Regions from separate parts of the Anoxynatronum sibiricum genome, predicted to be linked through region 1. Evidence: riboswitches for the same ligand, from Rfam matches in the RefSeq annotation. Region 1 holds a riboswitch; each other region holds the start of a gene.
The links. A riboswitch is a leader RNA that binds a small molecule or an ion and turns the genes downstream of it on or off. The one in region 1 is predicted to bind molybdenum cofactor.
Positions count from the first base shown of each region.

Region 2: it holds a riboswitch for molybdenum cofactor, as region 1 does, so the genes downstream of both, AAIG11_RS04365 (ABC transporter substrate-binding protein) here and AAIG11_RS01135 (ABC transporter permease) in region 1, are expected to answer to the same signal.
Region 3: it holds a riboswitch for molybdenum cofactor, as region 1 does, so the genes downstream of both, moaA (GTP 3',8-cyclase MoaA) here and AAIG11_RS01135 (ABC transporter permease) in region 1, are expected to answer to the same signal.
Region 4: it holds a riboswitch for molybdenum cofactor, as region 1 does, so the genes downstream of both, AAIG11_RS04220 (S-layer homology domain-containing protein) here and AAIG11_RS01135 (ABC transporter permease) in region 1, are expected to answer to the same signal.

Region 1 covers NZ_JBCITM010000001.1:258,048-265,818, forward strand. The annotation lists gene AAIG11_RS01120 (class I SAM-dependent methyltransferase) at 217-807, opposite strand; gene AAIG11_RS01125 (helix-turn-helix domain-containing protein) at 1,066-1,776, shown strand; gene AAIG11_RS01130 (ATP-binding cassette domain-containing protein) at 1,777-2,484, opposite strand; gene AAIG11_RS01135 (ABC transporter permease) at 2,486-3,175, opposite strand; molybdenum cofactor riboswitch at 3,261-3,381, opposite strand; gene AAIG11_RS01140 (ATP-binding protein) at 3,573-5,207, shown strand; gene AAIG11_RS01145 (response regulator) at 5,204-5,884, shown strand; gene AAIG11_RS01150 (ArsR/SmtB family transcription factor) at 6,259-6,678, shown strand; gene AAIG11_RS01155 (heavy metal translocating P-type ATPase) at 6,659-7,771, shown strand, end outside.
Region 2 covers NZ_JBCITM010000003.1:146,581-154,351, reverse strand. The annotation lists gene AAIG11_RS04390 (sugar phosphate isomerase/epimerase family protein) at 1-213, opposite strand, end outside; gene AAIG11_RS04385 (LacI family DNA-binding transcriptional regulator) at 344-1,378, opposite strand; gene AAIG11_RS04380 (VOC family protein) at 1,501-1,920, opposite strand; gene AAIG11_RS04375 (IclR family transcriptional regulator) at 2,216-3,001, opposite strand; gene AAIG11_RS04370 (DMT family transporter) at 3,326-4,174, shown strand; gene AAIG11_RS04365 (ABC transporter substrate-binding protein) at 4,269-5,204, opposite strand; molybdenum cofactor riboswitch at 5,386-5,503, opposite strand; gene AAIG11_RS04360 (putative sulfate/molybdate transporter) at 5,933-7,018, shown strand; gene AAIG11_RS04355 (TOBE domain-containing protein) at 7,025-7,234, shown strand; gene AAIG11_RS04350 (BUD32 family EKC/KEOPS complex subunit) at 7,323-7,771, opposite strand, start outside.
Region 3 covers NZ_JBCITM010000001.1:372,539-380,309, reverse strand. The annotation lists gene AAIG11_RS01670 (gluconeogenesis factor YvcK family protein) at 1-241, opposite strand, end outside; gene rapZ (RNase adapter RapZ) at 287-1,138, opposite strand; gene murB (UDP-N-acetylmuramate dehydrogenase) at 1,155-2,075, opposite strand; gene moaA (GTP 3',8-cyclase MoaA) at 2,262-3,221, opposite strand; molybdenum cofactor riboswitch at 3,291-3,412, opposite strand; gene fdhD (formate dehydrogenase accessory sulfurtransferase FdhD) at 3,433-4,260, opposite strand; gene AAIG11_RS01645 (ferritin-like domain-containing protein) at 4,378-4,878, shown strand; gene fdhF (formate dehydrogenase subunit alpha) at 4,997-7,675, opposite strand; gene nuoF (NADH-quinone oxidoreductase subunit NuoF) at 7,708-7,771, opposite strand, start outside.
Region 4 covers NZ_JBCITM010000003.1:108,778-116,548, forward strand. The annotation lists gene AAIG11_RS04205 (methyl-accepting chemotaxis protein) at 1-1,222, opposite strand, end outside; tRNA gene AAIG11_RS04210 (tRNA-Val) at 1,634-1,709, shown strand; gene AAIG11_RS04215 (substrate-binding domain-containing protein) at 1,984-3,129, shown strand; molybdenum cofactor riboswitch at 3,389-3,506, shown strand; gene AAIG11_RS04220 (S-layer homology domain-containing protein) at 3,992-5,197, shown strand; gene AAIG11_RS04225 (two-component regulator propeller domain-containing protein) at 5,281-7,771, shown strand, end outside.

The DNA of each region.
Region 1 (7,771 bases):
TCTCACATAAGAAGAATGCGAACGTGCCGGTTTTTTTGTGGCATAGAAATAGAGGCTGTTCGAAAAAGCTGTGGACAGCGTTTTAAATAATTTCAGCTTTTGACATTCATGATCCACTCGATGCTATCAACTGTTACTTGAAAACCCGCTACAGGCGGTTTAATATACACATTAATCACTCAGATGATTCCGCCTGTACTGGTGAACGAGCGTGATTTAATGGGGCCTATGAGCCACGCCGCCAATGAAAATGTCCCTGTAGACCGGGTAAAGTTCCAATTGCTCAAATCCTGTTGCGGCAATGGCATCCAGAGTCTCTCTGTTGAGATGACATTGGTTGGCCATGCGCTTCCAAAGAGGTGTCAATCGTTGAAACACATTTTTTAGCCGCTGGTTTTCAGGCAGCACGTGCTCAATAAAAATGAACCGACCGCCAGGCTTTAATACTCGAAAAATTTCTGCAAGGCTGCCCATGACATCAGTGACAGAGCAGAGCACCAGCGAAACGACAACAAAATCATAAGACTCATCGGCGAAAGGCAATGCTTCGGCCTGTCCTTCCAAAAAGCGCAGCGGCAGGTGGTCGGGGTAATGGTGACGACGTACTTTTTCGCCAATGGTCAGGTCGAGAAGATCAAGATGATCAATATACTCATAACGGTAGTAGGGCAAATTGGCACCAGTACCCACACCAATTTCAAGCACCATCCCTCTGGGGCGGACCATCAAAGACCGCCGAACTTTTTCAAGCAGCCTTTTTTCCAGCGGACGCATCAGTAAATCATAAAGAGAATCACCTGCAGACATGGGGAACACCTCGTTTCAACATGTGTGATCAGTTCATTTGTTCCGGTAATAGATACCCTAAAATCAAATAAACAAAGGCTTTCTCAGAAAATCGCCGGGACCAGCAGGGTTTCCTGAATAGGCTCATTGAACAACATAAACACCGCGCAATACTGGCCAACGTGGTACCGGAATGATAAGTCATGTTATAATAGATGATCAGGAAAATAGATTCATCGTGAAAAGCAAAAAAGATGATGACTGAGAGGAAGTGAAAAGATGAATCCAATTGCAGAAGCCATTCGAAAAGCGCGTTTGCGTGCCGGCATGACTGAAAAAATGCTGGCAAAAAAATGTGGCTTGGCTGAAAACTATATCAAACAGGTGGAGTCGGGCAGGAAAGTGATCCAAGAACAGGCAGCCCAGCGTATTTTACAGGTGTTGGGAGAAGAGACGGATGTATTGCAGCAGGGGTCCCATCTTCGTCGGGACTCTGGGGAGAACGAGGATGACCGTGAAACTGAAAACAATCGGTCAACCAGAAATCAGGCGGTGAAACGGGATGCCTCCCTTTCCATCGAACCCAATGATCAGTGGACTGATGCCCTGGCCCATATCATCAGGCGTTTCCCTGTAGAAAATCTGGCAACAGGGAAAATAGTGGCGCAAAAAGAACTGCCGGTATTGGGCAAAAAAATAGAGGGAGTTCCCTGGGAGAGAGTTCGATTTTTTCAGGTGGCAGACGGCCAATTACAGTCCCTGCGAATTTTTAAGGACGATCTGGTAATGGTCTGTGAAACAACTGAAATCATCAATGGTAAAATCCATGTCATCGAAGTAAACGGCCAAAAAATGATTCGCAAACTTTCGAAAGATCAGCAGAAAAAAATTCTGTTATCCACCGGAAGTTCAGGGGAAGTACCCACAGCTGTCACTGAGAAGCAATTAAAGCTGATTGGCCGCTGTGTCAGCGTTGAGTTCAGAGTCTGATTAAATTAAACCCTGCTGGATAAAAGAATGCACCAGAGGGTGTGCGTGACTGCCAAAGACTTTTTCAAGGGGGCCGGCATCCTGAAGAGTACCCTCATACAAAAAGGCTACCTGGTCACACATGCGTTTTGTCTGTTGCAGGTTATGGGTGACCATTAACACCGTGGGGTGATAGGCTTCGTAGTGGATGCGAATCTGTTTTTCAAGAAGCAGAATAGAAGTGGGGTCAATATTGGCAGTGGGCTCATCCAGCATGATCAACCGGGGCTTGAAAACAAGGGCCCTGGCCAAAGCCACTTTCTGAGCCTCGCCACCTGAAAGTGTCCAGGCTTTTTGATCTCGCAAATGTTCAATTTGAAAGCATGTCAGCATTTCCTCCACTTGCTCTTTAAGTTGCTGCGCGGGAACATGGCGCAGCTGCAGCGGGTACGCTATGTTTTGAAAAACAGAAGTGCGTAACAGGTAAGGCTTTTGGAAAACCAAAGTCATGTCAAGAAGTAATCGGTCATTCAGAGGCAGACCATCGTATAAAATCCGACTCTGACAGGGTGCTGTCAGGGAAGAGATGATTTTAAGCAGGGTGCTTTTTCCGGAACCGTTGGGGCCGATGATTCCCCAAAAACAGCCACTGTCAATCTCCAACCGGGAGATATCCAGCACCTTTTTTTCATCATAGCTTTTGGTGAGGTGTTCGATGAAAAGATGCATGTTATCGCTCCTGTTGCCAATGATACAGCAGTGAATTGATGATGAAAGAAATCAGCAGCAGCACAATGCCGGTGGCGATGGCCAGGGAATACTCTCCCATATTGCGAAGCATGGCAATGGTGGTGGTCATGACCCGGGTGTGCCCCCGAATATTTCCACCCACCACCATGACAGCCCCCACCTCAGAAATAGCCCGGCCATACCCGGTGACAACAGCCGACATGATATTGATACGCAATTCTCGAATGAGCAGCCAGAGTGTTTGAGAAGGAGAAGCCCCCATGGTTTTGGCAAGGTCTCTGATCTCGCTGCCTCTTTCTTTGGTGCCATTAAACACAACACCGGTGATAATGGGTGTCACCAGGCAAAACTGGGCAATGATCATGGCCGTGGGGGTAAAGTTGAGGCGAAATTGCCCCAAAGGGCCGCTGCGAAGCAGTAACAGAAAAATGACCAGCCCAATGACCACCGGCGGCATGCTCATTAGCGTATAAATCAATCGAACCAGCATTTTTTTACCAGGAAATTCTTTGATACCGATGGTAAGGCCAAAGGGGATTGCCACAATGCCTGCCAAAAAAGTGGCAGTCAGTGAAACAAAGAGAGACAGGCCGACAATTTCTAGGAATTCCGGGTCCATTCTGATGAGCAGATGAACGGCATCCCGGGTTCCCTGTATGAGATTATCCATGAATACGCCCCTTTGTCAAAGTAGTCAACTACATGGAACCACGAAACAAAAAAACTCCCTGAAGCTGAAAATGCAGAAAGGGAGTTTTGGTGATTTTTCGGCTCCTTTCCACAGTGGGAGGCATCGCTGTTTCCGGCAATACCTTAATGGTTTTTGGTCATGGCGCTGAGCGCGGTAGACGCAAAAACTCGGAGACTTAAGCGCTGGTTGGTGATAACGCTTACTGCTGATTATACCGAAGGGGTGGTGGCTTGTCAACGAGCAGACGTTGATACCCGGCGGTATCATGCCGTTGATTGCAGAGAGGCAAGTCGACCAGAAGGCAACTATGTGATAAAATAAATCAAATTACAGGAACAGCACCGGGCCGGACTACCGGAAGGATGATGTGGTACGTATGAAAACGCATAGACAGCGCAGAGAAATCAGCCTGCAGGCCAAAATCATGTTCTTTTCTGCTTTTATTGTGACGTTGAGTGTTCTGAGTGTCAGCTATGGGTTTCTCAAAACCATGGAAGCCAGCCTGTTAAAAGAAGTGGAAAACAATGTTCTCAATACAGCCCGTATTGTTGCCCGCATGCCAACGGTGATTGGCGCATTTGAAACAGCACATCCTGAAGAAACCATTGATCCCTTGATGAAAGTGATTCGAAGCAGCAGTCGCGATGTACAATTTATCACGGTAACGAATATTGAGGGGATTCGCTACTCCCATCCCAATCCTGAACAGCTGCTGAAGCCTTTTGCAGGCGGCGATGAGGGGCCCGTGCTGCAGGAAGGAAGCGAATATATTTCGGTGGCACAGGGAACGCTGGGAATCTCCACCAGGGCGCTGACTCCCATTATCCACCCTGCAGGCCATCGCCTTGGTATGGTGGCGGTGGGCACGCTGAATCGCAACATCGAACAGGCGACGGCAGAAATGCGATGGCAGGTCTATCGCTTTGCTTTAATTGGACTAGTATTGGGCCACTTGGGCTCCATTTGGATGGCAAAGCACCTGAAGAAAATTCTGCTGGGGTTGGAACCCTACGAAATCTCAAAACTGTTAAAGGAGCGCAATGGGATTCTGAAAGCCATTAAAGAAGGTGTAATGGCTATTGATGCAGATGGAAATGTTTCCATGATCAACGAAGCGGCACGAACAATGTTGAGTATCTCTCCGGATAAACAGGAAGGGATGCACATCGGTGAAATTATGCCTGAGTCCAAAATGCCCCGGGTATTGAAAACCGGGCAGGCAGAGCTTGATATTCAGGATGTCATGAACGGTGTTCCCATTATGGTCAACCGCATTCCCATCACAAACGCCAAAAATGAAATTGTGGGTGTGATATCCAGTTTTCGTCTCCGGGATGAATTGACCACTCTTGCTGAACAGCTCACAGGTGCCCGGATGCTGGTGGATTCTCTGCGTGCCAACACCCATGAGTTCATGAGCAAGATGCATGTGCTGTTGGGATTGCTGCAGCTGAAAAATTATGATCTCGCCGAGAAGTATATACTGGAGGAGACAGAAAGCCAGCAGCAGATCACCAGTCAGGTCATTCGTCACATTAAAGAACCTGCCGTGGCGGCGCTGATCATCGGGCGATTCAGTGCGGCGAGAGAGTCGGGGTTAACCATGATGGTTGACCCTGCCAGTCAACTGTCTGTTCTGCAGGGACGCATTAGCAGCAATGCATTGGTCACCATCATCGGAAACCTCCTGAACAATGCTTTTGACGCTCTGAATCAGCGGGAAAACGGGCAGGTGACACTGAGTATTCAGGAAACAGATCATGCCATCATGCTTCAGGTGGTGGACAATGGAGAAGGCATGTCATGTGACATACAGGAAAAGATTTTCAATCGGGGATTTTCCACCCGTGAAGGAGACAGGGGAACGGGCCTTTTTCTTGTCAATCAGGTGGTTGGAACACTTCATGGAACTATTCGGGTTCAGTCGAAAACAGGAAATGGAACCACTTTTTGGGTGAGACTGCCCAAACAATGGCCTGCTGTCAGGGAAAATGAGGGGGAGGATCAATGATTCGTGTCATGATTGTTGAAGACGATCCAATGGTGGCAGAAATCAATCACCGGTATGTCAACTCTGTAGAGGGTTTTCGGGTTGCAACCATAGCCCGAAACGGAGAACAGGCGATGGAAATGCTTGAAAAAGAAACTGTCGATCTTATCATACTTGATATTTACATGCCCCGAAGTAATGGGCTTCAGCTACTGAAAAAGATCAGGAATCAAAACTGGACCATTGACGTGATTCTTGTTACTGCCTCTCAGGATCCTGCTCATATTGGTGAGGTGCTGAAACTGGGTGCCTTTGATTACCTTGTCAAGCCCTTCGAATTTAAGCGGTTGAAACAGGCGTTGGAAAATTACCGGTTACGGAAAAAAACATTGGAGAATACCCGGCTGGTTTCTCAGGATGACATCGATCGTCTGATCATCTCCCGATCAGAGACGGAATTAGCAACGAACTATGAAAAAGGGATTCATCCCAAAACCCTGGCAACCATAAAAGAACACCTTCTAAACCGGCGGAAGCCGGTGGACGCCACCCAGGTAGCTGATGAAATTGGTGTTGCCCGCGTCACTGCCAGGCGTTACCTGGAGTATCTGGTGAAAACAGGCTTTCTTGAACTGGATATTCGCTATGATACGGGAGGTCGGCCGCGACACCTGTATCATCTCAGTGCATCCCAGTAATCGGCACATCAACCATACCACCAACAGAGCGTCTGTACCATTGATGATTGACGTTGTTCACCGAATTACCGGTGGATGAAAGAAACTGAAAAGTGGTCGCCCGGGCTGTGGAAGCAACTGTCATTGAAACAGGTGTTAATCGGATCGCTTCTGCCCTAAAAAGATTAGCCGATAAGCAAAGCTGTCTGCAGCGGAGTTACAGTGGATTAATAAAAGCGTCTGTTCCGAGCATGCTTGGAACGGACGCTTTTATGTGCGTGTTTTCCATTTGACGAAGTATCAGAAAAAAGAAATCTTGACAACATGGCGGTGTAAGGTGTATCATTAAATTAAACATATGAGCAAGTATTCATATATAGAGGAGGCGAAGTCATATGATGAGTGATGCCATTGATAAAGACCGCTGCGGCTGCAATATCATTCATGAAGAAGCGGTAAGTGAAGTTGAAGATCAGATGATTGCCGATGAACATGCACAGGCAATGGCCGTATTTTTCAAAGTTTTTGGAGATGCCACCCGTTTAAAAATTTTGTATGCTCTGAATCTGAAGGAGTTGTGTGTCTGCGATCTCTCCATCGTACTGGGAATGACCCAGTCGGCCATCTCTCACCAGCTGAAAATGCTGAGAACGAATCGTGTTGTTAAGTCGCGCAAGGAAGGAAAAGTCGTGTACTATTCCATGGATGATGATCACATCCGACGTATTTTTGATCAGGGCCTGGCTCATCTAAGCCACCTTGATGACCGAACTTTACCAAAGGAGATGACCTCAGATGAACTCACATCCCCATGAAACTTACCGTCTGAAAGGGCTTGGCTGTGCAGATTGTGCCGGCCGTATGGAAAGAGAAATCAGCCAAATCAATGGTGTGGCTGATGCAACGGTGGATTTTGTCACCCAAAGACTGACAGTGTATTTTCTCGAAAAAGACAGGACAGACGAAATAATCAAAGAAACAGCATCTGTGATTCAACGCATCGAACCTGATGTCCGCATAGTGCCAGCTTCAGATTATCAACAAAAGGAAGATCATTCACATGAGTTTCCGGATGACGATAACCAATGGAAAACAAAAGGAATGATGGCGGCTGCTTTTCTTCTTTTTGCAGCTCCCTGGACATTTAAGCTGGAGGGAAACCTTGCACTGACGCTTTATCTTGCGGCTTATGTGTTATCAGGAGGTCGGGTACTGTTGCGGGCAGGGCGTAACCTGATGAATGGCAGGGTCTTTGATGAAAACTTTCTCATGAGTGTTGCCACCATTGGCGCTTTTGCCATTGGTGAATACCCTGAAGGTGTCGCTGTGATGCTCTTTTATCAGGTTGGTGAGTATTTTCAAGATCTGGCAGTTCATCGCTCGAGAAAATCCATTGCTGCACTAATGGACATACGGCCGGATACGGCACATCTTATACAGGATGGCCGTGTTCAAACAGTTAAACCTGAACAGGTAGATAAAGGCCAGTTAATCCTGGTGAAGCCGGGTGAAAAAGTCCCCATGGATGGTGTTATCGTCAAGGGAATCAGTCTGGTGGACACAGCTGCCTTAACAGGCGAGTCGCTGCCACGGGACGTTTCTTCAGGTGATGAGGTGCTGGGAGGATTTGTGAATCAATCAGGAGCTCTAACAATAAAAGTGAACCGCACTTACGAACATTCAGCGGTTTCCAAAATACTGGAACTGGTTCAAACTGCCGGAAGTCGAAAGGCCCGCACAGAACAGTTCATCACCAAATTCGCACAGATATACACCCCGCTGGTGGTGGGAGCTGCTGTAATGCTGGCAGTGATTCCGCCACTCTTACTGGCTGACGCGACATTCGGTGACTGGGTTTACCGCGCTCTGATCTTTCTCGTCATTTCTTGCCCCTGCGCGTTGGTGATT
Region 2 (7,771 bases), on a different contig from region 1:
AGCTACTGAATAATGCAACTCCAGTTGAGCTTTCTGGTTACTTTCTGCTATTAAGGCGATCTCCTGCGATGGATTTCTCATATACTCACGTCTAATCTCCAGACGTCTGTATCCTTTGGATAAAATCCAATCAAGCAGTCGATGCTGCTCGACGATTCCAGAGTTAGCATCCTTAAAAGCCAGTGCATTAAGAATCAGCTTCTCTTTCAGCAAATTCGCCACTCCTCTCACTATCGCCATCCTTTTTCATATTCGAATGGTATTCACGCAACTTTTATGTATCAGTTTCGTTTACCGGTTCACTAAACAAACGTCAAGGCATTTTTTCGAAATGCCCCTATCGTCACTTAAGAATGATCTGCGTCGAACCCCTTTCAACAAACTGAGCTTTCAGTTCGATCTCAATGGGATCCTTATAATCAATGCCTGAATGAATACGTCCAATAAGTATTTCCGCAGCTCTGGCACCAATTTCGTAAGTAGGCTGTGCAATCGCCGAAATACCGGCACCAACTAACTCTGTCCATCCCCAGTCGTCAAAACCACACAAACCAACCTGGTCAGGTATTTCAATATTTTGACGTCGGCAAGCCCTTAAAAAATCAAGCATAGCAACGCCATTACCTGTTATCACTGCTTTTGACCGTTGGGGATTCTCTTGGAGATAACCCATAATCGCTTTGTCATAAGAAAATGCTTCCTGGTCTATCTGAAAGAAAAGAGCCTCAGCATCACCGCCACGTTCACAGGTCATTCGTTGAAAAATCTCTTTACGAATCTGACGGGTGGCATTCTTATTGATAGTCTGGCTGAAAAATGCAACTTCTTCAAATCCAGAGCCATAGAGTTTATCAAGTACATATTTGATAATATGCTCGTTATCGATGGTGACTGTGTCTATCTGACCATTTAAAGGTCTTCTTTCTGCATAAGTGACAAAAATGCCTTCATTTCGAAGCTGTTGAATCAAATCATCATTGTAGCCAGTTGAATTAATCACCAGCCCTTCGATTTGCCTGGTGAGCATCGACCTAATATATTCCTCTTCTTTTCTGGGATCTTCGTCGCTGTTGGCAATCATTAGTTGGTACCCTTCACCAAGGCAAATATCATTGACACCTTTGACCAGAATTGATGAAAATGGTGTTGTGATATCAGCAACGATCATTCCAATGGTACCACTCTTTTTTGACTTTAATCCTCTGGCTATTTGATTGGGGTGGTAGTTTAATGCTTCGATAGCTTTCTCAATCCGCTCCCGGGTTTCCTCCGACATGAACTCATACTTTCCGTTAAGATAGCGGGAGATGGTTGTTTTTGAGACGTTCGCCTGGTCTGCAACCATTTTGATGGTCACTTTTTTCTTCGCCCATGACATACATTTTCCTGCTTTCCATCTGTGTACCGGGTTTGTGTACCGGTTAACAACATTTTAACGCACTATCTTCATTTCGTCAACACTCTTTGAATCAGCCTTTTAAACTTCCGATTGTCATGCAGTTACACCAAGCTCTTCGGACGTTGAATGAAATGAATAATGTTTCCTTCCAGGTCTCTGAAGAAGACGGTTTTAACGCCTTTATCATTTGCTTTCAGCGGCTCAATGATTTCAACCTGGTGATCCAGTAGTTTTTGATACGCTTCTTCAATCTGATCTGTACCAAAAGCCAGATGTCGAATCCCTCGATACTTGTTGTCGGTAGTTTTGGCATCAGTTTCAGCAGGATAAATTTCTAGCATGCTGTTGTCTTCCATTGCCAAAAAGTAGGTGGGCATCTCCTTTTGATTATCGTAAACAATCCGGAAAGAGAAAAGATTGACGTACCAGTCTTTCAGTTTTCGTGTATCCAGACTGCAGATGCCTACGTGCTCCAAAGTCACCATATTTAATCCACTCCCCAGTTTCGTATTGTGAACCATCGTTTCGTTTTATAGACTAATCATAGCGATGTTTTTCCAGAATTTCAAGTGCTTCATTGACGGTTACAGATTATTAGGTACATTATTCTTTTGATTTCTCCATATTTCTTCATTATAGTCATCATTTCAAAATATGGCACTTTTCTGATAGTGGATCAACGTTTTCCCGTTATTTAGATGCTTTACAGGTTTCAGGCATGAAAAAACTGCACTGAAAGTGCAGTTGAGTTCATCTATCACAAATTTTCTAAAGCTTTCATCTCATTTGGTCATACCCTTTTATGGGTAACATTGACTATTTAACACGGTGCCCTATCTTTTGGGAGATCAAGCGGCCTGTTGCCATTACTGCTTCACCAAAAGCAGCTACTCTTTCAGGCGTTACCCGAAGGGTTGGCCCCGAAATACTGATGGCCCCGATCACTTCGTCACGATAATTAAAGATGGGTGCCCCCACACAGCGAATTCCCAGCTCATTTTCTTCGTTATCAATGGCATAACCCCGATTTTTGACTTGATTCAATTCTTCTCTCATTTTTTCCAAGTCGGTGATGGTATATATGGTGAGTTTTTGGATATGGCTACGTTCCCAAATGGAGACAATCTCCTGTTCCGGCAAAAAGGCCATCATGGCTTTTCCCGCAGAAGTACAGTATAGGGGAGAACGCGCCCCAATGCGGGAGTGCATACGGATCTTATTGTCAGCTTCCACCTTGTCAATATACATAATTTCAATGTCATCGCGAATCACCAGATGCACCACTTCATTCACAGATTCCTTCAGGGCAGATAATAGTGGTCTGGCAACCTCGTTCAAAGCGAGATCATCAATGATTTTGCTGCCTATCTCATACATTTTGAGAGACAACCGGTAAACAGAAGAGCCGGAATCCTGCTCCACATATCCATGGTGGATCAGCGCCAATAACAGTCGATGCACGGTGCTTTTATGAAGCCCCACCCGTTTACCCAGTTCCGTCAATCCCAGTCCATCCGGCTTCTCTGCAAGCACTTCTATAATATGAAAGGTCCGGTCAATGGACTGCACCGCTGATCCGCCTGCTGTTTCTGTCGTTTTCATTGCTTCCAAACTCCTTTAACATCATCTCAAAATGTCATACATAATGATCTTTCTGCTTGTTCGAAAAACAACCCGCCTTAGTGCGCATTTCAGGGCGCGGCGGGTGTTATCCCAAATGTACACTTCTTAAGAAATAATGTCAACGAACAGGCATTAGATTTCAACAGCCTTTCAAACTACCTGTTTTCACAAAAGAAAAATCATCAACTATTTTTCAATTGAAATAATCACTTCAAACGGTTGTCATCTCCAGGGCTTTGATTTATGCTGTTAAAAGGATTATCGTGTATTGATGGTCAAAGGAGATTAGCAAGGGGTGCTGATATGACAAATGATACAAAAGCACGTTACCAAATGATGGCTGCCGCTTTTCTGTGGAGCCTGGGAGGGGTTTTGATCAAACTGGTGGACTGGAACCCTCTGGCCATTGCCGGCATGCGCAGCTTCATAGCAGCTGTGGTTATTTTCTTTTTCTTGAAAAAGCCTGTCTTTACCTGGTCAAAAGTTCAGGTAGGTGCTGCCGTTGCCTATGCCTGCGTCATGATCTTCTTTGTCACCTCTACACGTCTCACAACAGCAGCGAATGCTGCCCTGCTTCAATTTACTTCACCCATTTATATCGGCCTTTTCAGTTATTTTGTTCTTAAGGAAAAAGTAACCCGCATTGATTGGGCTGCCATTTTACTGGTTATGGTGGGCATGGTGCTCTTTTTCCTGGATGATGTAAGCTTTACCAGTTTCTGGGGTAATCTTTTAGGTATGTTCACCGGCATCAGTTTTGCAGTTATGGTGCTTCTGCTGAGAAAGCAAAAAAATGCCCGCCCCATGGAGTCTGTTCTGCTGGGTAATCTTCTGGCGGGTATTGTGACGCTACCTTTTATGTTTCAATCAATGCCCTCCGCCATGAGTTGGCTGGGTCTGCTGCTGTTGGGCACGCTGCAGCTGGGGCTGGCTTACGTGTTCTACGCAACTGCAGTGAAGCATATCAGTGCCATGGAGAGTGCCTTAATCCCAGTCATCGAACCATTATTCAATCCCCTTTGGGTTCTGCTCATTGTGGGCGAGGCCCCAGGCATGTGGACCATTTTCGGTGGACTGCTTGTGGTAGGCGGAGTTACCGGACGTTATCTGTTTCATGCCAGCATGCAGCGCACGCGCCAAAGCATTTCCTGACTGATTCACGATTGTTTTTTAGATGATTAACACCCGATCCAGCTGTCGAGGCCGGAATCGGGTGTTTTAAAATCGGTTAAGCGCTGTTCCTCACTTATTGGGCATTGGGAAAAAAGAGAGGCGCTCCGAACTCTTCCACACCAAACTGGGAGATGAGTTCCTGTGTCTCAGAAGACAAAATCCAATCGACAAATCGGGCTGCAGCGGCATAGTTAATATGATCTCCCTTGTCAGGATTCACTGCAATAACGCCATATTGATTGAATAGTTTTGGGTCACCTTCCACAGCTATCACCAGATCGATACTTCCCAGCATGGAGAGATAGGTGGCTCTGTCAGTCAGCGTGTAGCCTTCCAGCTCATTGGCCATTTGGATCACGTCTCCCATGCCCTGACCGGCAGAAATATACCAACTGGCATCAGGCTCCTCTAAACCAATTTCCTTCCATAAATTCACTTCCATGATATGTGTGCCAGAATCGTCACCTCTGGAAACAAAGGTACCTTCCTTCTCACTGATCAGTGTTAAGCCAGCCAGCACATCACCAGCGGCTGCATCCATTAAACCAGCGGGGTCGTCAGGAGGGCCGACAATGATAAAATCATTATACATCACATCAAATCGCTCCAGGCCATGGCCATCTGCCACCAGCTCTTCTTCCCGGGCCTTGGCATGAGCCAGCAGTACATCAGCCTCACCATCAGCTCCCATCTGTAGTGCTGCACCTGAACCAACAGCTACCACTTTCACATCAATTTCATAGGTTGATTCAAAATCCGGCAGAATAAAATCCAGCAAACCGCTGTTTTCAGTACTGGTGGTGGTGGATAAAATCATCTCTGTGTTCGTTAGTTCAGGATAATCACCATCCGTTTCAGAAGTCTCTGTCGCTTCTTCAGCGGATGGCTGCGTTTCAGCTGGTGCCGGTTCTTCCGGTGGAGCTGGTTCCTGAGTTCCTCCACAGGCTGTTGTTAAAGCAACCATCAAAATGAGCAACATGATGAACAAGCTGCGTCTCGTCAATGTCATTTTCTCATCTCCTTTTGTAGGCGAATCATTTCTGGCCTGTATTCACTTTTTAAGTGATCATTAACTGAAAATCAAGTTCCTTGGTTTAATCGTTGGGAGATCACACCCTTTCTGGTTAAGTCCGTTACTGCAGCTGAAGAACATCGAAATAAAAAACACCCAAAGGGGTGCCTGGTGATTGCACTTCAGCCACACATCTCCTTTCCACTGGGAGGCAACGCCGTTTCCAACATTACCCTATCGGCTTGATCCCATAGGCAACTGCCATTAGGGACTTAAGCTCGGAGGCGATTCCATTGTTTGCTGATGTTACAACATCTTCGTTATGTTTATCTTTGCATTTTGAGGAAAACGATTCCCTGAGGTTAAGTATAGAGTATGCCCTATGTTCTGTCAAGAATGTGGTTTAAACAAGCTTCATGGTGAAGGCTTGAACCTTTTGCAAATGTGCCGTGCTTTCTCATTTAATCTAGTCGTTATTTTTTTTATGCATTTTGATCTTAAAATTAATACCCTCAATTTATTCTAATCGCATCGTTTCTCTTTGAATCAACGGTGGTTCACCAGGAAATTAATGATTAAGAGCCTCTTTGTTTGGATATTTACAGGAATATCATTTGCTTCAAAGATCAATCCTAAAACGTCGTCTTTGGTAATCAACCTCAACGGCAAGACTACCACCCGTTTAATCGAACTACCATCTTTATGCATCGAAGGTGATAACGCTTATGGAAAAAGATTTTCGTTTCAATATGGAAGAAGCTGCAGGCGCACTGGGAGATTTTGGAACACTACTCCCCATTGTTATTGGCGTTTCCGTTGCAACTGATATGAATTTGGCTGTCATGTTGCTGTTCTTCGGTATTGCTTATCTCTTCACCGGAATCCATTACAAATTACCAATGCCTGTTGAACCTATGAAAGCCATTGGTGTGATTGCCCTTACAGAAAGATTGTCCGCTGCCGAAATTGCAGGTGCAGGAATCGGTATGGGACTGGTGCTGCTGCTCATCGCTCTCACCGGCGCCATGGACTTCATCAAAAGAAGTATTCCCATCGCTTTAATCCGCGGTATTCAACTGGCGCTCGCTCTGACCCTGATGAGGCAGGCCATGGTGATGATGAGGTATGATTTCATTCTCGGTGCCTTGGCAATGGGCATCATTTTCTACTATCGATTTTCAAGGCATCTGGATGTTTCAGCTCTGATGGTTTTTCTACTGGGAATTATTGTCGGCCTTTTTCGTTTTGGACCACCTCCGGTTACACTCATGCGCCTCCCAGCTTTAACATTGCCTGACTTTCCTTCTTTTATCAGCGGGTTCACGAAAGCGTCTTTGCCGCAGATTCCTCTCACTCTTGGAAATGCCGTTTTAGCCACTTCATTACTCATCAGCGATTTATTGGACCGCCAAGTTCAGGAAAAGCAGCTTCTTTATAGTATGAGTGCCATGTGTTTGTTTTCAGTCCCTTTTGGAGGCTTCCCCATGTGTCATGGGGCAGGCGGTTTAGCGGCTCAGTACAGATTTGGTGCCCGTACAGGTGGATCCAATATCATATCAGGATTTGTTTTGATAGTGATTGCACTGTTGTTTGCATCACCCCATCTGGAGATGGTGATCCCCTTTGGAGCCTTAGGAGCACTGCTTTTTTACTCAGGTTTGGCGCTTTTTCAAACCGCCCGAAAAACACCTGATCTGGCAGCAACTCTTTTGACGGGTATCTTGTCGCTGTTCCTGGGTATTACCTGGTCACTGTTTATTGTCTGGGTTTGGATCATCGTTAGAAAAAAATGGAACGCTGAAAGGGGGTGAGTAAAAATGCAAATAACCGGAAGAAATCAGCTTAAAGGAAAAGTGGTCAAAGTGGTGCATGGCGTCACCAGTTCCGAAGTGCAACTTGAAATTGCTGAAGGCATGATCGTCACCGGACTAATCACCAAAGGGGCAGCGGAATCAATGAACATTCAGGTGGGCGATGAGTTGGTAGCCATTATCAAAGCCACTTCGGTCATGTTTGGGAAAGAGTAATGCGATAAAACGAAACCCTAGCTGTTCTTCAGCCAGGGTTTCGTTTTATCGCATTACCAGCATAAAAACACTCTCAAGAAGAGCTGTTTTATTTGAAATGGGGAATAGCCATTTTTCTTCTTCTTTCCATCATCTTCAGTTCCCGATCCATGTAGTGGTAGATCAAACTTCCTTCAAGAAGCAGCTCCTTCACAAATGTATCCGCAAATGCATTTACCAGCTGCTTTTTAAAAGGAGTCGCCATTGGGCTATAGGTGTAGACATAAGCGCATATTTTTCCTGCATCTTCTTCATATCTACCTTCTCTGCAATCTTCAAAATCAACCCCGAAAACGGTGTCAGTCCATAAAAAATTTCGCAGATTGACATCAGCCATGATCATTCTCTTACCCTCAAGCTCCTTCGTTATCTGATAGAACCTTTCCAGCCAGCCAGTCAACAATCCTATTATTTCCATTGTAGACTCTGGCAGATGATCACCCTCTGTCCATTTGCATTCCTGTTTTTCAAATGCCTCACAGAGAGTAATTCCGTCGA
Region 3 (7,771 bases), 110 kb from region 1:
CCATTTGCACCAATCGGTCATGTTCTGACTGGACTGTTTCTGTTCTGGGAATCCGGTCCAGATTTCGCATGAGGGAAAGGATTCCCTGATGCAACGACAGTATCAATAGTAGAAGCCCGGTCAGTCCGGCGGCCACTGCCGTCGCGCCGGGCAGGTTCAGTTCCATGGCACGCCAAAAATATGCCAGTGCTGCCGAGATCATCACAATTCCCGCCAGCCCCAACAATAGCCATCTTTTCATTTGCAACCCCGGTTTTAGCCAGTAAATCCATTTCATGATGTCACCTTATTCAATGTCCCGGTGTTCCAGAATTACCCGATACCCATGTTGTTGCAGGTAATTGGCAAGCGCAAGGGCAATGGACACCGACCGGTGTCTGCCGCCGGTGCATCCAACTCCCACCACCAGCTGATGCTTACCTTCCCGAATATAGTTGGGAATAAGAAAGAGCATCATGTTTTCCAGGTGCTCCAGAAAATCAACGGCTGTTTCGTTGTCAAGCACATAGCTTCTGACTCGTTGGTCAAGACCTGTTAAAGATTTCAATTCTTCTTCATAGAAAGGATTCGGCAGGAAACGAACATCAAAAATCAAATCTGAATCCAGCGGAATTCCATGTTTGAATCCAAAGGTGATGAGAGAAATCATAAAATGGTTCCGTTCGCCACCTTCCAAATAGAGGTGCCGCAGCTCTTCTTTCAGCTGGGTTGGATTCAGTCGGCTGGTGTCAAGAATTGTGACGGCCATTTCTTTTAATTGTTGTAATTTTTGTCGTTCCAACCGTATGCCTGCACCTATGGCGCCATCACGTGAAAGGGGATGGCTGCGCCGTGTTTCTTTATAGCGCTTAATGAGCGTTTCATCACTTGCATCCAGAAACAATATTTCGTAATCATGTCCCTGGTCCCGGAAGGCATCAAGACTAATGAATAAGTCATCGAAAAAAAGCCCCCCCCGAATATCCATCACCAGTGCTATTTTATCGATGCTTCCTCTGGTTTTTTCACACAATTCGGCGAACCGTGGGATCAGTACGGGAGGCAAATTATCAACGCAATAAAAGCCAAGATCTTCCATGCACTTTACCGTGAGGCTTTTTCCGGCTCCTGAAAGCCCTGTGATAATAACAAACTTCATTGTTTCACCATCCTGTCTATGCACCAATTACTCTCAGTTCCGCTTCCAAATCGACGCCGTGGGTTTCTTTCACCCGCTTGCAGATCAGGTTCATCAGATTAACGACATCTGCTGCTGTCGCATCTCCTGTGTTAACAATAAAGCCGGCATGAAGTTCTGACACCATGGCACCACCCACAGCCACGCCTTTTAACTGACAATCTTCAATCAGCTTTCCTGCAAAATACCCTTCAGGCCTCTTGAAAACACTACCGCCACTGGGCAGATAATAAGGTTGTCGTGTGACGCGTCGCTGCCAGTAATCATCCATCATAAACTTAATTTGCCTGTATACTCCTGACTTCAGCGCGAGATTGGCCGATAAGATGATTTCTCCCGTCTTCTGCACACGACTGGATCGATATCCCATGTGCATTTCATCAAGCGTGAGAGTTTGAATAATGCCTCGGGAGTTCATCACCCGGCAATTCACCAGGATGTCTTTCATTTCGCCGCCATAGGCACCTGCATTCATGGCCAGTGCTCCCCCCAGTGTTCCGGGGATGCCGGCAGCGAACTCAAACCCTGCCAGAGATTGCTGTAATAATGTGCGTGACAGACTGGAAAGAGTCGCCCCTGCCTGTGCATTGACCTGTTGTCCATGAACGGTGACACGATTCATCTTTTTGCCTATTTTGATCACCACGCCCCTGATGCCTGTGTCTGAAACCAGCATGTTGCTGCCGTTTCCAATGACCATGACAGGAACACCGCTCTCCTGGCAAAGGGATAGAAGACCAGCCAACTGGGCTTCTGTGCCGGGTTCTGCCAGATAATCAGCAGGACCGCCTATTTGAAAGGAAGTATGTGCTTTCATGGGCTCCTGACAACGCAAAGCCGGTTCTCCCACTATCTGTTTCAGTGCCTTCTCCAATGCTTGCTCAATCAAAATGTTCACCTCTGCCTTTTTTTGCCGGAACTCATGAGGAAATCTTCCGGCTCCCTGTGACCGTCTCACTTCATTATATCGGTTTGCATGGGAAGGGTCAACGCACTGTCATTCGTATAAGTCACCTATTCTCTCCAACAGAAAAGCCCATCATGAAACATGTGGGCTTCAGGTGGCTGCGTTTCTCAGAAGGTATCAACCACCAATCTGACACATATTACGGCTGGTACAGCGCTCATCTAGATCTAACTGATGTCTTTCCGGTTTGCGATCAATGGCCTGGGCAATGACTTTGGTGATTTGACTTGCAGGCTGATGCAATACCGAACGAAGATCAATTTCATCATTGCTGTGAAGGCAGGGTTTCAACCGGCCGTCGCTGGTAAGGCGAATGCGGTTGCATTCATGACAGAAATGATGACTGATGGGATTAATAAATCCCACTCGTCCCAGGGCACCCGGCAAGCGATAATACTGGGCTGGACTTCCATTTTCCCGCTGTTCTGTAAGCAAAAATCCCAGCTTTTCCAGCAGTACATCATTGGATATGAACCTATTTTCTGCCCACTGGCTGGCTTGTCCCACCGGCATCAGTTCTATGAATCGAACATCGATGTGTTCATTGATCGTTAGTGATGTAAAGTCTTTGACTTCATCATCATTAAGACCTCCTATCACCACCGTATTCAGCTTTAGTGGTGTCATTCCCAGCGAAAGAACGGTTTCAATTCCTTCAAGAACATCAGACAGGCGCCCGCCACGGGTAATCTCACGATAGCGGTTTTCCTTCAGCGAGTCAATGCTTATATTAAAACGATTTAAACCTGCCTCCTTCAATGGTTTGGCCATTGATTTCAGCAGTGTCCCATTGGTCGTCATGGCAATTTCTTCGATACCATTGATTTGCCTTAACTGTTCCACCAGCGAAACAATCCCATTGCGTACCAACGGCTCACCACCAGTGATGCGAATTTTTCGGATACCCAGAGGTACACTGGCTTTCACAATGGAAACGATTTCTTCAAATGACAAAAGATCTTCATGGGTGCGCTTTTCAACACCTTCTTCCGGCATGCAGTATTGACAGCGCATATTGCATAAGTCTGTCACCGAAATACGCATATACGTGATGTGGCGACTGTATCGATCTGCCATACATGATCCTCCTGTCTCTTAGCATTTCTCTCTGATGCAATACAAAAAAGGAGCCGATGGTAAGGAGGCTCCCTGCGGGGCTTTTTTCCTTTCCATCACGGGAGGCACGGGGATTTCTCCCAGTACCCGACGGTTGTTCTTCATAGGAATGCATTCCCTTAGAAAAAAACAACTCGGAAAAAATTCTGATCATTCATTTAAGTTGATTATATCACTCTTCCCCTTTAATGAAAACCCTTTCCCTGCCTGTGTAAATATTCATGCGGTTCCCCCGCGCAAATCCAATGAGGGTCATATTCAACTGTGTCGCCAGTTCCACCGCCAGATTGGTGGGGGCCGATCTGGAAATAAGCGTCGCAATACCGTAACGCGCTGTTTTTATCACCATTTCCGAAGAAAGGCGGCCACTGGTAATCAGCCACTTTTCATCTACCGAAATATCCTTGATCAAAGCCTCACCAACAACCTTATCCAGTGCATTATGACGGCCCACGTCTTCATGAAAAAGTTGAATGCCTGAGATGTCACATAATGCACAGGCATGCACTCCCCCAGTTTCCTGAAACAGAATGGATCGTTTTTGAAAAGCAGAAGACAGTTGCAGTATCACATCAAACGGGATCTTGTATTGGTTCTTAATGGGCTGAGTCGTCAGAGCATCCAGCACGTCGAAAAAGACAGTACCTTTTCCGCAGCCGGTGGTAACAGCTCGCTTGCCTTTTAATCGAGTTTTTAACTCTGGATTTTCTTTCAGCTGAACGTGAAATTTACCTTCATCGCTATCGAGGTAATAGTTGAGCAAGTCTTCTCTTCGGAGTAAAATCCCTTCAGAGTATAAAAATCCCACTGCCAGATATTCCATGGCCGTACCTGAACTTAAGAGTGTGATCCACTCCTGCTCATTTAAAAAGATTGTCAGGGGCTTTTCCATGATGACTTCATCACTGGTTTCGATGGCAACGGGCCTTGCCAACGGGCCTTCCTGCTGGATTCGCATGATGGAACAGGTATGCTTGACGTTTTGCTGTTCGAGATTCATTTGTGACCCTCCCTGTGTACTACTATGATTATTATACCAGAATCCGGTTTATTCGCCGACATTTTGTGGTATAAATATGGTATAATAGTGTTAAGATTTTAACGGGGAGGCGTTTAAATGAAACAGAATTATCAAAACATCATCCGCTATGCCATGGAGCGGGAATTGCAAGGTGTGGATTTTTTCCGCCATCAATCTGAAAAAGTAAGCCTGGCCAGTGCAAAAGACATGTTATTGCGACTGGCAGACGTTGAAATGGACCATTACGAGTACCTGAAGGAACAACTGGAGCATTTTGAAAAGCATCAGACTTTTAAAGAGGTAGACTTTGATCTTGACCGGGAAAAAAATATTTTTGCCGATCGTGCAGAGAATGAACTGCTTGACCAGCAGGTGACTGAAAGCATGGTACCTGACATGAGTGTGCTGCGCACTGCCTATTTAATGGAAAAAGATTTTGCTGAATTTTACCAGAATGCAGCTGACAACACCGATGATCCCAGTGCCAAAAAACTGTTCCACACTTTGGCTTTATGGGAACAGGGCCATGAAAAACTGTTCAAGGAAGAACACCAGCGTTTGATGGAAGACTACATGAGCCAGCCCTGGGGTGGTTGATGTTTCGACTGAACTGAGCTGAGTACTCTAAAATCACCTTTTGAAAAGATCGCGGCACACAAAACCCGGTTTCTCATTACTTGAGAAACCGGGTTTTTATAGTCTTGTGTGTGACGGCTTACGCCATTTTTTCCAGGTTAACCCCTGTCACTTTTAGGCCTGGGATCTTGCAGTACTGGTCAAGCACTTCACCGTTAGTCAGCACATTCGCGCCACTTTCCCAATGGAAGGGTATGAAGAGAACACCCTTTTCCACTCTGTCGGTCACTTTTGCTTTCATGGTGACAAAACCGCGACGGGATGTAATCTTAACCATGGCACCATCTTCAATGCCTTTGGCTGCCGCCAATTCAGGGTTCACTTCCACGTATACTTCCGGCGCCATATTGTTAATACCTTCTGTTTTGCCGGTCATGGTACGGGTGTGATACTGATAAAGGATGCGGCCGGTGGTCATCACCAGCGGGTACTCTTCATCCCCCAGCTCTCCTGATTCAACGAACTCAACAGGCTTCAGCAGACCAGCGCCCCGGGCGGGTTTGCCAATGTGAAGCACAGGTGTGCCCGGATGATCGGTGGTGGGGCAAGGCCACTGGATGCCTCTCCCTTTGATGCGGTCATAGGTAATACCGGCATATTGGGGGGTTACCTTGCGAATTTCTTCAAAGATTTCTTCAGCGTCATTGTATTTTTTCTCGTAGCCCAAACGATTCATCAGATCCATAAAGACTACCCAGTCGGGTTTTGCTTCTCCTGGTGGGTTCACAGCTTTTCGAACCCGTTGCACTCTTCTTTCGGTGTTAACGAAAGTCCCATCTTTCTCAGCGAAAGATGCTGCCGGCAATACCACGTCGGCCAACTCAGCAGTTTCAGTGAGGAACAGGTCCTGTACTACCAGGAAGGTCTTTTGAAGGGCGTGCTCGGCATGATGGGTATCCGGATCAGAAATCATGGGATTCTCTCCGAAGATATAAAGCATCTTCACCCGGTCTTCCTCAATGGCTTTAAACGTCTCGGTCACCGTTAGCCCCGCCTTGTCTGAAAGTGTGACACCCCAGGCCTTTTCAAATTTTTCAAGAGCGCCAGGGTTGCCGACAGGCTGATAGCCGGTGAAGACATTGGGCAGTGCACCCATGTCACAAGCTCCCTGCACGTTGTTTTGACCGCGAAGAGGATTCACGCCGGAGCCGGGCTTTCCAATGTTACCGGTAATCAGCGCCAGGTTGGATAAGCTCATCACTGTCTCTGTTCCATTCACATGCTGAGTGATGCCCATGCAATACAGGATGGCCGCTTTATCAACACCGGCATAGAGACGGGCCGCTTCACGGATCTTGTCTGCATCAACTCCGCATATTTCTGCTGAATACTCAGGGGTGTATTTTTTAAGACTTTCAGCCAGCTCATCAAAGTTATCCGTATTTTCACGAATATAGGTTTCATCCTGAAGCTTTTCCTCCAGAATCACGTTCATCATGGCGTTATGGAGGGCGATACTGGTTCCCGGTTTAATTTTCAGGAACACATCTGCCTCGGCTGCCAGCGGTATTTCACGGGGATCTGCCACAATCAGTTTTGAGCCATTGCGAACAGAGCGCTTCAATTGGGCTCCAATGACGGGATGGGACTCTGTGGTGTTTGACCCGGTGACAAAAATGGTGTCTGCCTGCTGAATATCAGCAATACTGTTGGTCATCGCGCCGCTTCCAAGTGTTGTTGCAAGACCTGCAACAGTGGAGGAATGTCAGAGGCGTGCGCAGTGGTCCACATTATTGGTCCCGATGACTGCGCGCATCATTTTGGTCATTAGATAATTTTCTTCTGTCAGGCCACGGGCTGATGAAAAAGCGGCAATGGCATCAGGGCCATCAGCAGCTTTTATTTCTTTGATTTTGTTCACAATCGTTTCATAGGCTTCATCCCAGGTGACTTCTTCCAGAACACCATTTTTACGCACCAAAGGTTTTTTCAGTCGTGATGGATGATTGACAAAATCATAGGAAAAACGGCCTTTGACACAAAGTAAGCCATCATTGGAGTGGCCTTTTACCGGCTCTACTTCCACTACCTTTCCATCCTTAACCAGCAGTTCCATCTGACATCCGACTCCGCAGTAAGAGCAGGTGGTTTTCACTTTCTCAACTTCCCAGTATCTGAACTTTTCTTTGCGTTTTGGCATTAATGCACCAACCGGGCAAACAGCTACGCAGTTACCACAAGAGACACAGGTAGACTCTGACAGTCCCATATCAAAGGGAGTGCCGATGTGGGTTTCAAAACCCCGGTCTACAAAACAGATGGCATCGGTGTTTTGAACCTGAGAACAAACATATACACACTTTCCGCAAAGAATGCATTTTGTTTGATCGGCTGTATAAAACTCATTGGAGGCATCTTTTTCATAGGATTTCCGCTTACCGTCGAAGGTGCTCTCTTCAATATCATACTGATAACAGAGATCTTGCAAGGTGCAGCGCCCAGCCTTCTCACAGGTAAGGCAGTCCAGCGGGTGGTTTGCCAAAATCAAGTCAAGAAGTTCCTTGCGGGCAGTCACCACAGCTTCACTTTCAGTGTGTACCACCATGCCATTGGCAGCAGGGGTGCTGCAGGATGCCATTAAAGAACGGGCCCCTTCCACCTCCACCACACAAATGCGGCAGGAACCGTGGGGTTTGAGCCTTTCATCATAACAGAGCGTGGGAATTTTGACGCCGATACTGGATGCGGCATGATAAATGGTAGCGCCTTCTTTGACTTCCACATCAAAGCCGTTTATTTTCAACGTGATCATTCGAATCCTCCTTTACAGGTTCTATCATTACCCGACAACTACCCTTTTTTGATGGCTTTGAATGGGCAAGCTACCAGGCAGGCACCGCACTTAATGCAGCGT
Region 4 (7,771 bases), on a different contig from region 1:
TATCGCTGGCCTGCTCAGCCGCTCCATTGGCAATTTCTTCGATGGTGCGCGCGACTTCATGAGAAGCAGTCGTGGTCTGCTGGCTGGTGGCGGTTAGTTCTTCTGAAGAAGCGGCAACACTCTGGGCACTTTCGGTAATGCTTTTTATCAGCGACAGCAAGTTTTGCTGCATGGTTTCCAATGAGCGTGAAATAGTTCCAATCTCATCTTTTCGTTTGGCATATTTTTCCAGGTTGTCATCTGTATGAATGCTTAAATCGTAGCCGGCAAACCGGTCCAGCACCGTAGAAAGTCGAATTACCGGTTGGGCGATGGATCGGCCTGTAATAAAAGCAATCACAAAGCCGATAACAGCAAATAGAAGGGTGGCAATAAAAATGGTATAACGCAGCGCATTGAGGCCGGCAAGTGCCTCTGACTGATTGGCGGTATTGACAAGAATCCAGTCGGTGCCAGGAATGGGTGTGAAAGCAGCTGAAGAGTCTACCTGATTAAAGCGATAACTTCCAATCCCTGATTCTTCTGCCAGTATAAAATCACTGAAATCAGCCAATGGCTGATAAATGGGATTCTCTTTGACAGCCTCGCTGGGCGAAAACTGGTCCATCACAAAATCACGGTTGGGATGGGACATGACAACACCCTGGCGATTGACCACGTAGGCATACCCTTCATTTCCGTAACCCATTTGATTGGTCTGTTCGCTGAGAGCATTCCCGTCCTTTCTTCCAATCAGAACGCCTGCTACCCGACCATTGACTTCAATGGGGACGGCCAACATGAGCACGGCCGAATCAGTCACTCGACTGATGATGACATCAGAAATATTCTGCTCGCCTTCGAAAGCACGCTTCACATATGTTCGATCACCAAGTTCAGCAGTGTTATCTCCCAGTACATATGAAGCGACACCATTTGGAGTGACCACGGCCATATCCAAAAATCCCAGACGTTCCACATCGGGTCTTAATGAAGACTGTTGCTCTTCCCAGTTCATCGTGCGGGTTCTGGCCCGGTTGGCAATTTCCTGCAAGACTGCCAAGTCACTGCGCAGTTCAGTGGCGATCACCTGAGACTCTGACCTGACTTCCGACTGGAGTGCCTGTTCAAACTGTTCCATAACGGTGTTGGTGCTCAAATAGAGTGAAACCATACCCAAACATAAAACAAACGCTAAAATCAAACATCCCACAATGAGTGCAATTTTTCTTGCCAAACTCATAGTCACTCCCCCGATCCATTTTGTTATGATGCGCGTTGCTTAAATTGTTAAATATCTAACATCATAAAGCACGATCCCCTGGTGATCTGTGAAGGAACATAAAAATGTGGCAACGAAACAGCGTGCCAAATGATGACTGTTATATATGTCATTATATGTCCTTTTGCAGGGTAAAGCAAGAATTACAAGACGCAGTTCTATCTTTTGTCGAGTATTCATGAACATGTGCAGAAATATTCCATATTCGATGCTGCACTTTGTGTATTCTGTCCAAAATTTAAAAGATCATGATTGGGTTGCAGAACCATTTCAAAAAAACAAAGCAACCAGAAGTGGTCTGGCGAGACAGCACATATTTGGCAGAAGAGTCTTTACACCATCATCTTCATATGTTACAATAACATAGGCCGTGGGGAATTAACTCAGCTGGTAGAGTATCTCCTTGACGTGGAGGAAGCCGTGGGTTCGAGTCCCTCATTCCCCACCACTGCAAAAGCTCACTTCTAAGCATTCTGGAAGTGAGCTTTTGTGCGTTTTTGTTTATCAACTTGTCAATCAATGGCAAATGAATCACGACAAATAAAGCAGTTTCTGGCTTCGTTTTGTATCAATGAGATTGTGGGCGTAGGTGATGAAATCGGTCATACTTTCTCAGTACTCATATGTTATAATTTCATAAAGCAACTACTCCGAAAAGTAGCCCGGTATGATCCTGCGCGCATCGTAAGGGTCTATATTCTTGCAAAAAGGAGTCCATTATTATGAAAGATCATCGCACAGAAGCGTTCCAGATTCTAAGGGCCATTGATGGGAAACGCAGTTTTTCCATTGACAAATTGTTTGCCCTGATGAACCAGATTCAGGTGACAGGTTCCATCAGTGGTGCAGCAGCCAATTTATCTGTTTCCTATCGGTACGCCTGGGGGCTGATTCAGGATGCTGAAAATGCACTGGGGGTAGAACTGGTGATCAAACAGGTGGGAGGTGCAGAGGGAGGCGGTACCACCATTACTGAAAAAGGAAAGCGCCTGCTTTATCAATATGATCACTTAAAGCAGGAAATTGATGATCAGCTGACTGATTTGTTAACTTCAGTTGGAGATGATTTATCAGAATCCTACAATGAACAGCCTCAAAGAGTTGGCGATCATTTGCTGCTGATGGCGTCAACCATTAGCCCTGTTGAAGCAGGCCTGGTGGATATATTGGAACAGGCCTACTATTTGGAGACTGGCATGCTGGTACGCCATATTGCTGCCGGCAGCGGTAGAGCTCTCGACATTGCACGGAAGGGTCGAGTTGACCTGGTGTTGGTTCATGCCCCGGATCAGGAGCAACTATTTATGGAAGAAGAGTGGGGAATAGAGCGCCGCCATCTCATGAGTAATTCTTTCCAACTGGTAGGACCGAAGTCAGATCCTGCCCGGCTGTGTAATATTCGCAGTGAGGCAGGTATCACAGGACTTTTCCAGCAAATCGCACTGACCCAAAAACCTTTTGTAAGCAGGGGTGACCGATCAGGAACACATCTTCGCGAAATGAAAATCTGGGAGCTGGCAGGCGTAAAGCCAGTGGAACCCTGGTATATCAAGACGCCGACAGTGATGGGAAATGTGGAGGCACTGCAGCTGGCTACGGAAAAAAACGCCTACACACTTACTGATTCGGCAACCTACTGGCAGACACCTTGCCAGGAGTCCATGACTGTTTTTTCTGGAGAAACATTGAATGATGCGCTGTTGATGAATCATTATTTTCTAATTGTTGTCAATCCTGAACGATTCCCCAATGTGAATGTTCAGGACGCCCGATGTTTTGCCGATTGGCTGACCGAAGGTGCTGGACGAGCAATTATTGCAGGATTTGGAAATGAAGATGGGCAAAAATCTCTTTATTTAATACCTTGATTGCAGCGTGATGCATAATAACTCGAGACGGTATATTTCTAAATGCATAACGATGCAATTAGTTAATTGAAAAGAGAAACATCAACTAATCTATTCGAAATGCCGGCTTACTTGTTTAAAGGGAGGAAATGACGTAATTTAGCAGATCGGCGAAGCAATAAATTAGGTTGACAGACGTTTCACAGTGAACTATACTGAACCTGCAAGGTTTTTCTTGAATTTCGATATGCATTTAAAAACATATAGATAAAACGATGATGGTCATCGTTACCTCCGAGTCTGAATTTCTAAGGGCGTTGCCTATGAGATCAGACCATTGGGTACCACCGGAAACGGTGTTGCCTCCCCTTCAGAAAAGGAGAGCTGTTGCAAATGCAATGGATATAAGCGCCTTCTTTCGGGCGTTTTTTTATTGCTCGCATTAAGATAGGGCATGTTGGAATCCATCGGAAGGAGGTATCATCTAAAAAAATCTGCATGTTGATACATAGTCAATTAAGATGTTTCACAAGAAAGTAGTTAAAAATAATGACAGGAAGATTCTGAAAAAAATCAAGAGATACCATGATCAGTCAAGTGAAGCTTGCGATGAAGTTGATTGTGAGGTGTGCCATGTACAATGGAATTTTTCCGCATCAGGAGTTTGTTGAAGGCTGAACGAGTTCGTCCTTATTAAATACTTTGAAGAAAAAATCAGGGAATTAATACACCGGAGACATCACCAACATGAACATTTTTTTCTTGGATGATAGGTGAATGTGTCTTTGGAATTTAAGTGCGCGCAAGCTTCTGCAAAAAAGTTTAGACGCTTGTGAGAAGAAACTTAGCTGCCGAGGGCAGTCATTTGAAAGGAGCGATTATGATGACAGAAATGATGAATGGTAAATGCAGATGGATGACGTGGTTACTGGTAGTATTGCTGCTTTTTTCACCCTTAACAACATTTGCGCTGGACAAACAGGATTATGCGGTTGAAATCAGAGGTACAGGAGTGCCAGAGGTGCTTCAGCTTTCCATTGATGATTTAAAGGCAATGCCTGCTGAAGCCCAGATTAACGAAGCCTATGTGTATAACAGCCGGGCCGGCGAAAAAACAGCTGAAGTGAAGGGTGTCAGTCTGGCATACGTACTTACTGAGGCAGCTGGTGTGACGGCTGTGACAGGACTGGTTTCTTTCGCAGCTTCTGATGGTTATCCCATTGAACCACAACCCTTGGAGGATGTGTTGGACGAAGCACTTCAGTTCGTTCTGGCCTATGAGGTGGATGGTGTAATGGCTGATGAAGATGACAATCCAGCAACTCAGGAAATCACGGTGTATCGCAAACAGAAGGAAGAAGGGGAGTTTGGAACGGTTTTCAAGATGATTGAGCGCATTGATGTTGATGCTGCTTTAGCTGCTTCAGAGAATGAAGAAGCTAAAACATCAGAAGCAACTGAGGCTGCAGAAGAGGCAGAAGATGAAACGCCTGAAATGGAACTTGAAGAGAGCGGCGATGAGAGTCCTGCCATCAGTTTCACAGACATTACTCCAACATTTGCCTATGCGACAACGGCCATTGAAGGACTGGTGAACAAAGGAGTCGTTTCAGGTATGGGAGATGGGCGCTTTGCACCTGCCGAAAACTTGACACGGGCACAAATTGCCACCATCATGGTTAAAGCGTTGGGGCATGAAACCGCAGCTTACCGGGGCGGTTTTTCAGATGTGAAGGAAAGTGACTGGTTTGCGTCCCATGTACAGGCAGCTGTCGAAGCTGGGATTTTCAGCGGTTATCCAGATGGCACCTTCAAACCAGACCGGGTGATCAGCCGCCAGGAGCTGGCAGTTGTTACTGGCAAAGCAGCCGTTGAAACCGGTGTGGTGGAACAGCAGCGTATGGCTAAATTTGTCATGGAAAAGTCTGATTACGCAGATAAAGAGGCGGTGCCAGCCTGGGCAGCTCATCAAGTGGCCTGGTTGGAAGCTCAGGGAGTCTTTCGCGATTTTATAGGAGAAAGCTTTGAGCCTGTCAAAACAGTCAATAGGGCAGAAGCAGCCACGGTGATTTTTAAAACCCTCTATTAATCAACTAGTGTGAATCATTGGCAACAACACTCGGCATTCCTCTGTGATTGTCGGGTGTTGGACAATAAAAGTGAGGTGCCGTCATGAATCCCATGAAAAGAAATCTTTCCAAACAACTTATTGCCTTGATCTTGACCATGGCACTGGTCCTGACTTCACTGCTGGTGGGTTTTCCTGTGGAAGTTCTTCGAGCCAACGCAGCATCTGGATCTCTTGTCATCACCGGAACAGGGGTGGAGCGTGAGGTGACGCTAACCCAGTCTGACTGGCAAAACATCAATCATCCTCAGATGGTAGAACGTATTTTTTCTTCCAATAACAATTTCAACTTCCATAAAATTTGGCAGGTCAAAGGGTTTGACCTGTTTTTACTGCTGGAGGAAGCTGGATTTAAGGGGGGCGGGGCACAAAAGGTTACTTTCATTGCAGCCGATGGGTTTAAACGAACCTGGACGGTGGATGAATTAATGGCATTGTCGGTCCATCCAGACATGACGCCAGGGAGTGCTGTGAAAGTGACTCCCGTGATTGGCAGCTTTCGGACAGAACTGTTGGATGTGCCGGGGAATGAACTGAAAGCTCCTGTGACCTGGTCAGAAAAAGCCCTGTCAACAGCAGACCTTGACGGGGAGGGCCCCCGTTTGTATTTGGGTCAGGAATCCGGAAAAGTCAATGACATTAATCAGATGAATTTCATCCGCGACCTGAGGCGCATCGTTGTGGGTGAGGAACGGCCGGCTGCCTCAACAGGGTCGATGCCGGCTGCATCGGCGGGCGCATTTGGAAACAGTCCCTACCGGCACATTTCCTACGAAGGTGCCCCTTATCATATTGATTCAATTACAGGAGCCACCATGACCATTGAAGGCCCAGGAGTGGAGTCTTACCGGGCTTTGTCTCTGCGACAAATTGAAGAAGAAATCGCCGGCATCCATCGGGATACATATCAGGAAATGATGAATGGTGTTCTTCGTTCTAATCAATATGAAGGCGTTCGGGTGGCGCATCTGTTGGATCATTTTGTAACGTTGCGAGAGAATCTTGGTAAAGTGGTTTTTAGGGATGTGAACCGGAGAATCATTGCTTCTTTCACCCTTGATGAAATTAGAGACCAACAGCGGGGAATGATGGTGGCTTATGGCATTAACGAAGTACCACTGGTTTATGAGCGGACAGATGCCGGTTACCAGGCCGTCGCAGCCAATGATAATGGATGTTTTAAACTTGTTTATCATCCGGCGCCTGGAGAAAAGCCGGTGGCTTTCACCAATGTGGCGTATCTTTATGTGGAGGAGAATACCCGACCAGGCTTTGAGCATGCAGTGCCTCCTTACAATGATCCAAAGCTGACAAATAATATATTTGCCCTGTCGGGCAGTGGGCTTGGAAAAGAAGTGAACTACACAGTGGCAGAGCTGGAATCAATGGCGGCCCTGCACCTTGAAAAGGAATACAGTTTGTCCAATAGTGAACACTATTGGTATTACAATACGTATAAAGGAATACCCCTTTGGGACCTGTTGCTGGCTTCCGGAATGGATGAAAACATTGATGAAGCCACACCGGTCACCTTTATTGCGGCGGATTATTACCAGATTCCGCCGGTGACTGTGGGTGACTTGAAGCACCATGACCGATGGGGGTACTATGAAAAGGATGCCCTGGATCAGGGCGATGGTGAGTTCGACGGAAGCAATGTGCCGGCGTTAAAGAGTGGATACCCAGTCATGGTGGCGTATGGATTCGATGGATACCCCTATGTACTGCATCCATCAGATGAAGGGCACAACTCAGGCCTTCGGAATGCTGACGGACCGTTACGCATTATTTTTGGCAAGCGAAGCTATGACCACACCAATGGATCTCATCAGGTGAAGCTTGCCAAAAGAGTGATAATCGGGGATCCTGCGGATCATACCACCCACCAGACAGCTCCATACACACAGCTGAATGAGTGGTCGTTGAGTCTGGAAGTGGTTGATGAGGAAGGTGTGAAGGTATCATCAGAAAAAATGAATCTGTCCAAAGTAGAAGAGTTGGTATATGGTGGCACTCCCAGAGAAAGGGATGCTTCACGGGTGAAAGCTTATTACGTCACTCAAGATGATGATCAGAAGGATCTGGTTTCTGATCTTTATGAAGGGATTGGGCTTGGTCAGCTGTTGTTCGAAAAAATCGGACTGCCAGGAACCATGGGGACGGTCACCTTCGAGAATGTGGTCGGCGAAACGCTGACGGTGACGCTGGCAGACATATTAAAAAAAGACTACTTTAATGAAGTCAATGGTTCCAACAACCTCCATCCGCTGCTTGCTTTTGGGAAAAATGGATATCCACTGGTTGAAACCGCTGAAAGTGATGGTTATCAAGGTGGCTCCATTCATAATCAAGGCGGTCCACTGAAGGTGATTTTTGGTCAATCGCAACAAGGGAGATCCGGGCATCATCTTGACCAGATTATCAGTATCAGGGTGCAGGTGGAGAAAGATCACTGGGCGCATCTATCCATGCCATATGACCAGTATGCAGATGAAACCATTTCTTTCACCGGGACTGGTGTCAGGCAGGCAACTG